3 regions of the Paenibacillus sp. WG02 genome follow, and region 1 is predicted to be linked to each of the others. Evidence: riboswitches for the same ligand, from Rfam matches in the RefSeq annotation. Region 1 holds a riboswitch; each other region holds the start of a gene.

Region 1 (3,285 bases):
ATATTTTGGGGAATTTATCGGTAGCCTTTATTACTTGGATTGGCGGTATGGCCGTTTTTGATAAAACGATTGAATTCGGTGTATTGTACGCTTTTATTACGTATATCCGGCAGTTTTTTCAACCGATTAATAGCATTACTCAGCAGTGGAATACTCTTCAATCTACGACTGTATCTGTCAATCGAATTTGGAATATCTTCTCCATTCAGCCGGAAGTAAAGGATAAGGAAGGCGTGCCGCCACTTTCGCTCAACGACGTTAAAGGGGACATTCATTTCAATCATGTACATTTTGGTTATTCGCAGGATACAGCTGTTATTGAGGATCTAGAGCTGCATATTGAGCCCGGCGAAATGATTGGCATAGTTGGAACGACCGGCGCGGGGAAAAGCTCGCTGATTAGTCTGCTTTGCCGCTTTTATGATGTGCAGGAGGGAAGTATCCGCATGGATGGCACGGATCTTCGAGATATCCCGCAAGCTGATCTACATCGAATGGTTGGACTTGTGCAGCAAGAACCGTACTTATACGCTGGCAGCATACTAGACAATGTTCGGATGTTCGATAAAACCATTGCACGTGAAGAAGTGATTGAGGCATGCCGGATGGTTGGGGCAGACAATCTCGTTTCACGAATGAAGGATGGTTATGAAACACGCATTTCCGAGAGAGGAAGCGGGCTTTCCGCAGGAGAGAGACAGCTGATCTCGTTCGCGCGAATTATCGTATTCAAGCCGAAAGTACTGATTCTTGATGAAGCTACAGCGAATTTGGATTCCCAAACGGAGCAGTTGATTCAATCCGCGCTGCAGGTTGTAGCCGAAGGAAGAACGACACTTGTCATCGCGCATCGCATCTCGACTATTATGCATGCCAACCGCATCATTGTGATGAGTCAGGGCAAGATTGTTGAAGAAGGGAACCACGCTCAATTACTTGCGCTTCGGGGCTATTACGAGCAATTATTTCTGCATTCACAGGGGAATATGGATGCTGCACAAACCATTTCATAGCATGAATCTGCAATTGAGAGTTGAAAATAAGCTTTGTCAGACTCCTTGTTAGGAAGTCGTGACGAAGCTTTTTTTTATTTGTGTGATAAAAGTCCCAGAAAGGTACTGCAAGATTCTAGCATTTATTGCTTAAATGGATGGGTATAAATGTCTCGAAGAGAGACAATTGATCCTATTTTACCAGGGGCCTTGGAAAATGTTAAAAAAGCAATTTAGTTACAATATAATAAATTAACAAACAATATTGGAAAATTGTGTTGTTTTATTTAATTTACTATACTATACTAATGTATAAAATTGTAAAGTTTTGCTGTCGATTAATGTCGAAGATGGGATTTTTCACCTACAACTTTATAATGGCAAACCTATTGAAAAATAGGGACGCAAAGCTAGAGGGACTACATCCAACAAGGATATGTCAGCCAGTTGCATTGTAGCAATTGGTGGAATAGGGCATTTATGCCTATGTTTCTCCTTTTTTTTTGTGAACATTTTCTTCAAGCAATTCTATCGATAGGAGAGAAATGAATGAGAGAGAAAAGACTAACGAATGTACAGCAATTATTCCCCAGTGAGGATGGAAACCAACAAACGCGTCAAATGGTTTTACGGCTCATTGAACAATTAGTAACGGGAGTCGATGATCTCAAAAACCCGGATGGCGTCAATCTCAAGGGCGAGAAAAACCGAACAGGAACTTTCTATAACAACCTTATTCGAAATAGCTCCATCCCTAATGGCAGTGTCCCTATGGAGGAAGTTAATACCGAGTTATTGAAATTGCTGCATGATCATCCTTATCATACGAAAAATTTCTTGACGAATATATTACCGATGGCGAGCATCCCGGGAATTATGGGCATGATTGCGGCGTTCTTGGTTAATGGCAACAATTTATGGGATGTATACGGCCCGGCCGGAGCTGAAGCAGAAGTAAGGGTAATCAGCATGATGTCCAAATTAATAGGCTATGATGCGTTGAAAAGCGGCGGGTATACGACGTGGGGCGGACAAGGAGCTGTCTTCTCAGGACTTCGGATAGCAATATCTAAATTCGTTCCGGACGCCTTGCAAAAAGGTGTTCCCGACAACTTGTATGCATTTTGTTCCGATGCCGCTCACTACAGCTTGTTTAAATCAATGGAGGCATCGGGCATAGGAAGCGATAGATTGATCAGAGTTCGCACGAATGCAGATAGTTCCATGGATGTGAATGATCTCCGATTTAAAATGGAAGAAGTGATTGCAAGAGGCGGAATCCCGATTTACATTGTAGCTACAACAGGTACGACGGATGCTATGGGGATTGACGATTTGGAACAAATTTATGCCGTGTCAGACAAGGCAGCAGTTCATCATGGTTTGCTTAGACCTCATATTCATGCAGACTCAGCTTTAGGTGGATTCTTTGCTTTCTTTAATGACTATGATTTCACTGCTAATCCACTCGAATTTAAGAAAGATGTCACTCAGGCTTTAATCTCTATTCAAAGCAAAATGAAGCATTTGCATTTGGCGGACTCGCTCTGCTTCGATTTTCAAAAGCTGGGTCAAACCCCTTACGTGACAAGCCTATTCCTGGTCAAGGATGCCGCCGATTTAAGACTCATGGATTTGCATCCAGATGAAACCCCTTATGTCGGACATCGGGGATACGGGCAGTATCATACCGGATATACGTTGGAGTGCTCGCGCATGGCTAGCTCCATTAGCATATACAGCGCTTTGCTTGCATTCGGCATTCAAGGGTATCAGCAATTACTAGCCCAGTTCGTTGAGGTTAATCTCGCTTTTAGGGAAGCGCTGCGCCAAGAAATTCCTCAAGCTGAGATCGTTAATAGCGATAACCCTGGCATAATAACACTTTTTCGAATATATCCAGAAGGCAGTCCTCATTTTCAGGAAGAAGTTTCGGGCAAATGCACACTTAAGGAAATTGAACGAAATAATAAATTTAATGAGCGTTTGTTCGAAATACTTGGGAATCATCGCGACCGGATATTTTTTGGCGATACCAAAAAGCATTTGCTTGTTCAAACGAAGGATGATAGTTCTGTTGCACTGTACGCGACAAAGATTTTTGTCATCTCCCCTTATACAGAGACCAAACATGTGCATGACATCGTTCAATATTTGAAGGAAACCGTAGCGCAAGTCTACGAGAAATATTCCGAAACATCGATTTTAAGCGGGAGGTAATTGAAAGTGGCAAAGCATGCTCCAACAAAAATTTTAAACTGGTTCAGAGGACAAATCGCGGTAAAAATGACGA
Region 2 (3,285 bases), 3.7 Mb from region 1:
TGGTACCAGCTTGCGGAATCAACATCCTTAAATTGCATACTGGACTTAACTTCATTTAATCCTAAAGCACGAGTAAGTAATGTCGCGAACTCGGCACGGCTTATCAATTGTTCCGGGGAGAATGCATCAGCTGCAGTTCCTTCAACCAATTGCTTCGTTGCGAGAAACTCTACATCCTCTTTTGCCCAATATCCGCTTAAATCTTTGAAGGTTTGTTGCCCTTGAACCACGGTATAGAGGCTATTTGAATTTCGCTTTATCGTAACTTCTGTCTTACCGTTAATCGTTGTAAATATGGCCGGTACAAACATTAATTTACCGGTTGTTTCATCAAAGGTAACTGCTGTAGAACGATTTGCATTTAAAACTTGATGAACTGTTATGGTTCTAGTCACATATATGCTGCCAAAGTTGTTTATCTCTTGCTTCTTACCATTCGCCTCAGCAGTAATACTGAAGTCGACTAGGTCCGTTAACAAATTAACGTTCAGGCTTTTAGCTTTATTGTCTATTTGTTTAGCTTTACTCCCTGTAACTTTCTCGATTTGAATAGTTAGAACGACATCTTTCAATGAAGCCCCCAATTGAGTAGCTAGCAACGATAAATCAATTAATTTGATAGGCAAATTATAGCTTGCCGATTCATTCTTAATGGAAATAACTGCGGAAGAGTCTTTGAACGAATCTGCTAGTGTTCCAACTGGCAATTGAACCTGAGATATCGGATCCGATCCTTCGATTTCTAGACTTACTGTTTGTGCACCTTTGTCCTTGTCTTTTAGAAGACCTAACGCTTTTCCTAATTTGTCGGCATCAAGGACGACTTTCGTTACCTGCTTGCCTTCTGAATTGGAATCTTTAGTTACGGTCGCTGCTCTTTTATCAAGCTTTACGCCATTTGCAACTTCTGTTATCCCCGTATCTGGAGATGTATTCCCGCTTTCACTATTATCTCCATGTTCATTTCCGGGATTAGAATTTCCATTGTTAGGAGGGATTACTGAATCAGAACAGTTATCCATTGTGCCGTATGGCGATCCAGTACCATGATAATTTGGAGTACCCCCTGGAGTTCCATTTCCTAGATTGATCGGGTAAAAATTCATAACACTACTGCCAAGAAATAGATCGCCATTTCTTAGATATAAATTAGCCAGATAGTTCCCACTAGCCGGTAGCAGAAATTCATTACCTCCACTAGTGTTCGAAAGACTAAACTCATAGTTGTGGTTCTTAATCAGATTACTTGTAGTTTCAAAATAAAAGTAATAGTTACCTACGTATTTCAAACTACCTATACTCACAGATTCGTTGGTCGTAGTATCTTTTAATGCAAGATCAGAGATTGTGAATTGTGACTTATCGATTTGCGTGACAATGTTACTATTCCAAACACTATTATCATAAGGCATATATAATTCGACTCTATTATCCCCATCTAATAGAGGGGTAAACGAAACTAATTTAGCTCCGCTTGGCATGTAGGATCCAGCAGGAATTTCTGAGAAGTATTGGTGCCCCGGCGATCTGTAAGTTCCGCTTGTAAAACGGTCTGGGCTATAATAGGAAACTGTTGAATCGTTCCAAACACTTTTACTAAGCTCTGTAGTTTGGTTACATACATTCATAACGATTTGGCTAGGCGCTTTATTAGGATTTAAGTTCAAATCATACTTAACCACTTTCAACAAAACATTGTTATCGTCATAGGTGGTATCTACAACAGTTCCGTATGTACTATAGGTTACATTAGTAACTCCTTGAGGACTAGTAACTTGAATCGAAACCTTATTAGGGTCATGAATATATACCTGACCGCTTAGTTTCCCTGTAGTAGGGTTGTACGTGAACCAGATGGTTTGTGCAGCATAGGATATAAGCGGCATAAACAGGGTAGCAACCATAACAACAGCAATTGACAAGCTTAACTTTCGTAATGACATGAATCTTAACAAAACAGCATCTACTCCTTTTTCTGTAAGTAATTTATCTATCAAAAAATAACCAAGCTCCAATGAGCGACTCGGCTATCATCCCATGAGGTATAACTCATGGCTTAGACCCGTGGCTTTGCGTCTCCATTTTTCAATGGGTTTGCCTTTGTTCGTTATCGCTTGGTTACTAGGTAATTCGAAGCTTAAAATTTCTTCTTCAGACGCACTCTTCCTAAATAATGTAAATCAAGCACTTCCTTCCTTTCTTTTTAGACAATAAAAAACCAAGCCTCTAAGGTAACCCGGCTATCGTCCCATGAGGCGTGACTCATGGCTTAGACCCGTAGCTTTGCGTCTCTACCTTTCGATAGATTTGCCTTTGTTCGTTAATGCTTGGTTATTGGGTATATTCACTCATTATTACTAGTCGTATAGAACCAACTATTTTCCATACTATTCCATAAAACATCAAATTTCAACACATTTCTACAAAAAAGAGGAAATCCATATACAAAGTGTGTAATTTCACACAAAATAGACCAACCAAATGTTCCGGTTGACCCATAACGAAGATACCATTGATGAAAGCCATTACAGCACAACCCACATTAATTGGGTAGACCTTGGAAGTCTGTATTCCTATTAAACTGCCTCCTTACGTAACAACTTATAGGCCGAAGCAAGTAAACAGCTACCATTGGCACAATCCACCAGTATAACCCGTAAATAGTATGGAACCTATGCTTATCCTCGCTACACATAAAACAATTACATTCATGAATTCCACGAAAATATTAGGACTTTCATCTTATCACTCATACTCTCTGAGCGGTTATTTGTGTTGTTAGCGATATAGCGGCAGACAAAAAGAAAACCACTAGCGAGAGATTAGTCTCGTTTGTGGTCTCCTAGCTCTTTTGGCTAGATCGTATAGTTATTCTATTATACTTCCATTTAAGGCCTTATATGTTCTTAGACTTCCTTTCAGAGTATATGTTCTGCCCGACACGATTACACCCGTATTAAGTTGACTAAGTTCAAGCACTTGCTCATTCTTCATATTGGAGATTTGAAGTTCTTCCATTCTAGGAAATTGATGTTTCAGGTTTGAAATATCGACTTGGGCATTACAATCGATTAACCACAGACTTTTCAATTGCTTAAGTTCTCTGATTTCATTCAGTGTAACTTCATTAGAATTGCCGTTAACGATTAATGCTTCAATGTTTTGAAAGGATTGAAGTGTTCGCAAATCGAGTTTTTTACAACCTTCAATCACCATCCGAGTTATTCGACTGTTATCACCTGTAAACCATTCAAGGTTGCGACAACCCAAAACTCTCATGTTATT
Region 3 (3,285 bases), 3.3 Mb from region 1:
ATTGAATAAGTCCTTTAGGAATGCTGCTGACTGGGCAATTGTCCTTTCATTATAATTATATTTGATTCCCCAACCAATAATTTGCGTAATTGGACTATAGCTTTCCGCTATTTTATCCAAAGAACTTCCACGCGTTATATGGACTGTCGCAGAGGCTTGAACAGGATTTTTATTACTCCCTCCAAACGTTGCTGTATTCACAAAGATATCTTTGTCAAAATCGGTTATTGGTGTCGTATATTGAATGCGGTAAGCCGTATGAATAGGAGATTCATTGAATCGAACAGAAAGATCCGCCCCTGTTCTATTAACTGTATACTTACTGCTATCCACCAATGCTCCTTGTACGACCGTTCCATCTAGATGAACCCCTAAATCATAAACAGCTACAGTTACAGGAACAGATAGACCTATGGGAATAGGGTCCGTCACCACGGCGTTCTGAACAGAATCCAGCGTCTTATTCACATCCACGGTCCAATGAATATCTTTCGCGTTAAACCCAGAGGGTACGCCTCTCTTTTCGATTGTGGAAGTGACCGAGGGCTTTAGATGAAGGATGAAAATCTGTTCGCCAGATTGAATCGGAATTGTAATCGTTACCGTTGTGCTCTCCGTAAGTTTACTTATATCTAACTGTGTTCTGAAAGTGAGCGTGCCATGTACATTGTCATGGCTTTCGATGTAGTTGTTAAAAGTAATCAACACTTGATGACTAGCCTGATCCACATGAAAAGTTCCCAACTGATTCGGTCCCATGTCCAAACCGCCACTGATATCGTTGAAAAGCAAAAATTGCTGCGGCAGAGTGAACGTAAACGTATCACCACTATGGTACCCATGACCGTTTGGCAAAGACCATGTATAGTCTAGCTGCACTTTGGAGTTAGGATCGTAAACATTGCCGGTCACAACTTGTCCCGAGCTGTCATACACAGCCATCGTCACGCTGTCAAGAATATTGTTTGAAATCGTGTTCGCACTAGCCTTGGTAGTAAAGCCAATTCCGTAAATACTCTGCATAAAAATTAATAAAGTAATCAGCAGCGCACTCGTCTTTTTCTTCAACATAAATTCATACCTCCATTCATGATTAATTTTTATTGAGATTATTAGTTGCAACTTATGCACTTGAAACAAATTGTATCATTTTTAATACTATATGATACAACTTGTATTGTAAATCTTGGAATTTAATGTTTTTTTAACATGAACGGCACAAAAAAACCTGTACTCAGTTGAGTACAGGTTTCTTCATTTACTCTAATATATTTTGGAAATTTGATAATTATGATCGTTTTTTATAATATCTATTGTTTCACCGGCTTGTATATGAACAGCGTCATACGTGGTATCGATCGTCACCCATTCCTTACTTTCCTTTAGGAATACTTGATTCCACGCATGATAAGTATCTGGCGCATGGCTTTCAAATCCCATAACTAGACGGGTTGGAATCCCCTGGCTTCTTGCCATTGCCGCAAAAGTAGCAGCAAAGTCATAACAAATTCCATTGGACGCTTCGTAGACCATATCCAGATTAGGTACATAATTGTCTGCTACACTTTGGGCCTTCTCGTAATCATACTGGAAATGTGTTGTGATATATCCATAAATGGCCTTTATTTTGTCGATATCTTTTTCTTTATCTCCAGCTAATTGCTTAGCCTCAATGACCGCCTTCGATTCATCGTTCCAATCGATCAAAGGAATGGACTGTAGAAATACCGCATTCTCGTCTTCCATCTCTAAATCTATTTGTTCTTGCGCAACAACTTTATATTTATTAGCTCCTATGGACTCTCCAATCAGCACTTTATACGGTCCGTTTCCAAGCTGCAAAGGGTACTGGTCCCCTTCTGCGAAGGTGTAATCATATTTGACATTTTCTCTCATTATTCGTACGAGAACTTTGGCGTTCTTATCGTTTGAATAATGAACCGAGATAATTCCTTTATTCAGAGCATCTTTATCGATCACGGAAGGATTGGAAGCTGCAAATATCCCTTGCGGAGCAAGAGTAAACAGAACCGCAGCAATGATCGTTCGTATGATTGGCTTTTTGAACACAAAAAAATCCCCTTTCGGTAACTGGCTGCCAACTTAGTTCGGCTAAGGAAGGCCCTTTAGTTTTGCGTCTCTAGTTTTCGCTAGATTTGCCTTTATCGGAGGAACGCACCGAATCCCTATAATCACTATAGTGATAGTGCAATCTTAACATAGGCTTGTCTCTCTGGATAGACAAAATATTACATTTTATTCCTTAGACTGCACCAGGATTCCCTTAATGGCAATACGATGAGTCGGATTTTCCATAGGATGACAAGTTATTAGCGTAATCTCCCGATCTTTGCCGTTACCCTTCAGCACCCAGACATCCTCTGGGAGGACATACTGTTTGTCCACTACCTTGTAGATATACGTTTTGCTCCCTGTATTCACTTCTATGAAATCCCCTTCAGTAACTTCATCTAATCTATTAAAATTTTTCCCGTAGGTCAGGTTTCGATGACCCGCAATGGCATAGTTACCAACAGCTCCTACTTTGCCTGTTTTGGCAATACTAGCAACGGAAATCTTCAAATTATTCACGGTTGCATCTGTCAAAATAGGGAGCTTTAAATTAATTTTATCGATTGTGAGGACACCCTCTATATTCTTCTGCGGCAAAGTAACAGGCTTCGGTGTCATTTCTGCGGCTAAGGGGCCTGGCTGACTGCTTGGTTGACTGCTCGGCGAGCTGCTTGCTGGCAGAGCTTCCACTTCCGGACTGGAAGAAGGCGCGACCAACCCCGCATTCGTTTCCTCCTCGATGTCAGAGGCTGTCTGATCCATATTCTGCAGATTTTCCTGCCATTGTTTCAAAATTTTGCTCTGCTGATAGCTCTCATAACGATCGTTTAGCGTTGGATAAAGAAAAATGATAATCCCAAGAACGATAAATAACAGTGATAGCTTTTTTCTAATCACAAATGGCACCGCCTTCTCTTGGATCTCACGCAATAATGATACTCCGAGGAAAATTAGATTTGGCATGATTTGTAAACAAACCTATAAATAAGTTAAGCATGCTTCTAATTCTGTGCGCAACCTATTTGGGTATTAATTTACTTGTTTAATCTTAAGGGAATAGCAGCAAATAAAAAGCCATAACAGCAAATGAGCTGTTATGGCTTCTATTCCTCCATTAACTAACCGTCTTCGGACGCTCCATTCGCGTAATGCCTGGCCAGCGGAATGTGGCCCATTCAGGCTGCCTCTTCTCAACCCGAGCAACAACAACGG

Evidence for each region. Region 1 has a riboswitch for cyclic di-GMP ahead of ACBP55_RS24540 (pyridoxal phosphate-dependent decarboxylase family protein). Riboswitches for the same ligand answer to the same signal wherever they lie in the genome.
Region 2: another riboswitch for cyclic di-GMP. It lies ahead of ACBP55_RS02830 (S-layer homology domain-containing protein); the one in region 1 lies ahead of ACBP55_RS24540 (pyridoxal phosphate-dependent decarboxylase family protein).
Region 3: another riboswitch for cyclic di-GMP. It lies ahead of ACBP55_RS01085 (transglutaminase-like domain-containing protein); the one in region 1 lies ahead of ACBP55_RS24540 (pyridoxal phosphate-dependent decarboxylase family protein).

The regions. Positions count from the first base shown of each region.
Region 1 covers NZ_AP036016.1:5,343,331-5,346,615, reverse strand. The annotation lists gene ACBP55_RS24545 (ABC transporter ATP-binding protein) at 1-1,013, shown strand, start outside; cyclic di-GMP riboswitch class I at 1,362-1,447, shown strand; gene ACBP55_RS24540 (pyridoxal phosphate-dependent decarboxylase family protein) at 1,542-3,212, shown strand; gene ACBP55_RS24535 (methyl-accepting chemotaxis protein) at 3,219-3,285, shown strand, end outside.
Region 2 covers NZ_AP036016.1:621,060-624,344, reverse strand. The annotation lists gene ACBP55_RS02830 (S-layer homology domain-containing protein) at 1-1,997, opposite strand, end outside; cyclic di-GMP riboswitch class I at 2,015-2,109, opposite strand; cyclic di-GMP riboswitch class I at 2,228-2,322, opposite strand; gene ACBP55_RS02825 (hypothetical protein) at 2,869-3,285, opposite strand, start outside.
Region 3 covers NZ_AP036016.1:240,928-244,212, reverse strand. The annotation lists gene ACBP55_RS01090 (collagen binding domain-containing protein) at 1-1,071, opposite strand, end outside; gene ACBP55_RS01085 (transglutaminase-like domain-containing protein) at 1,264-2,070, opposite strand; cyclic di-GMP riboswitch class I at 2,084-2,171, opposite strand; gene ACBP55_RS01080 (class D sortase) at 2,257-2,970, opposite strand; gene spoIIE (stage II sporulation protein E) at 3,188-3,285, opposite strand, start outside.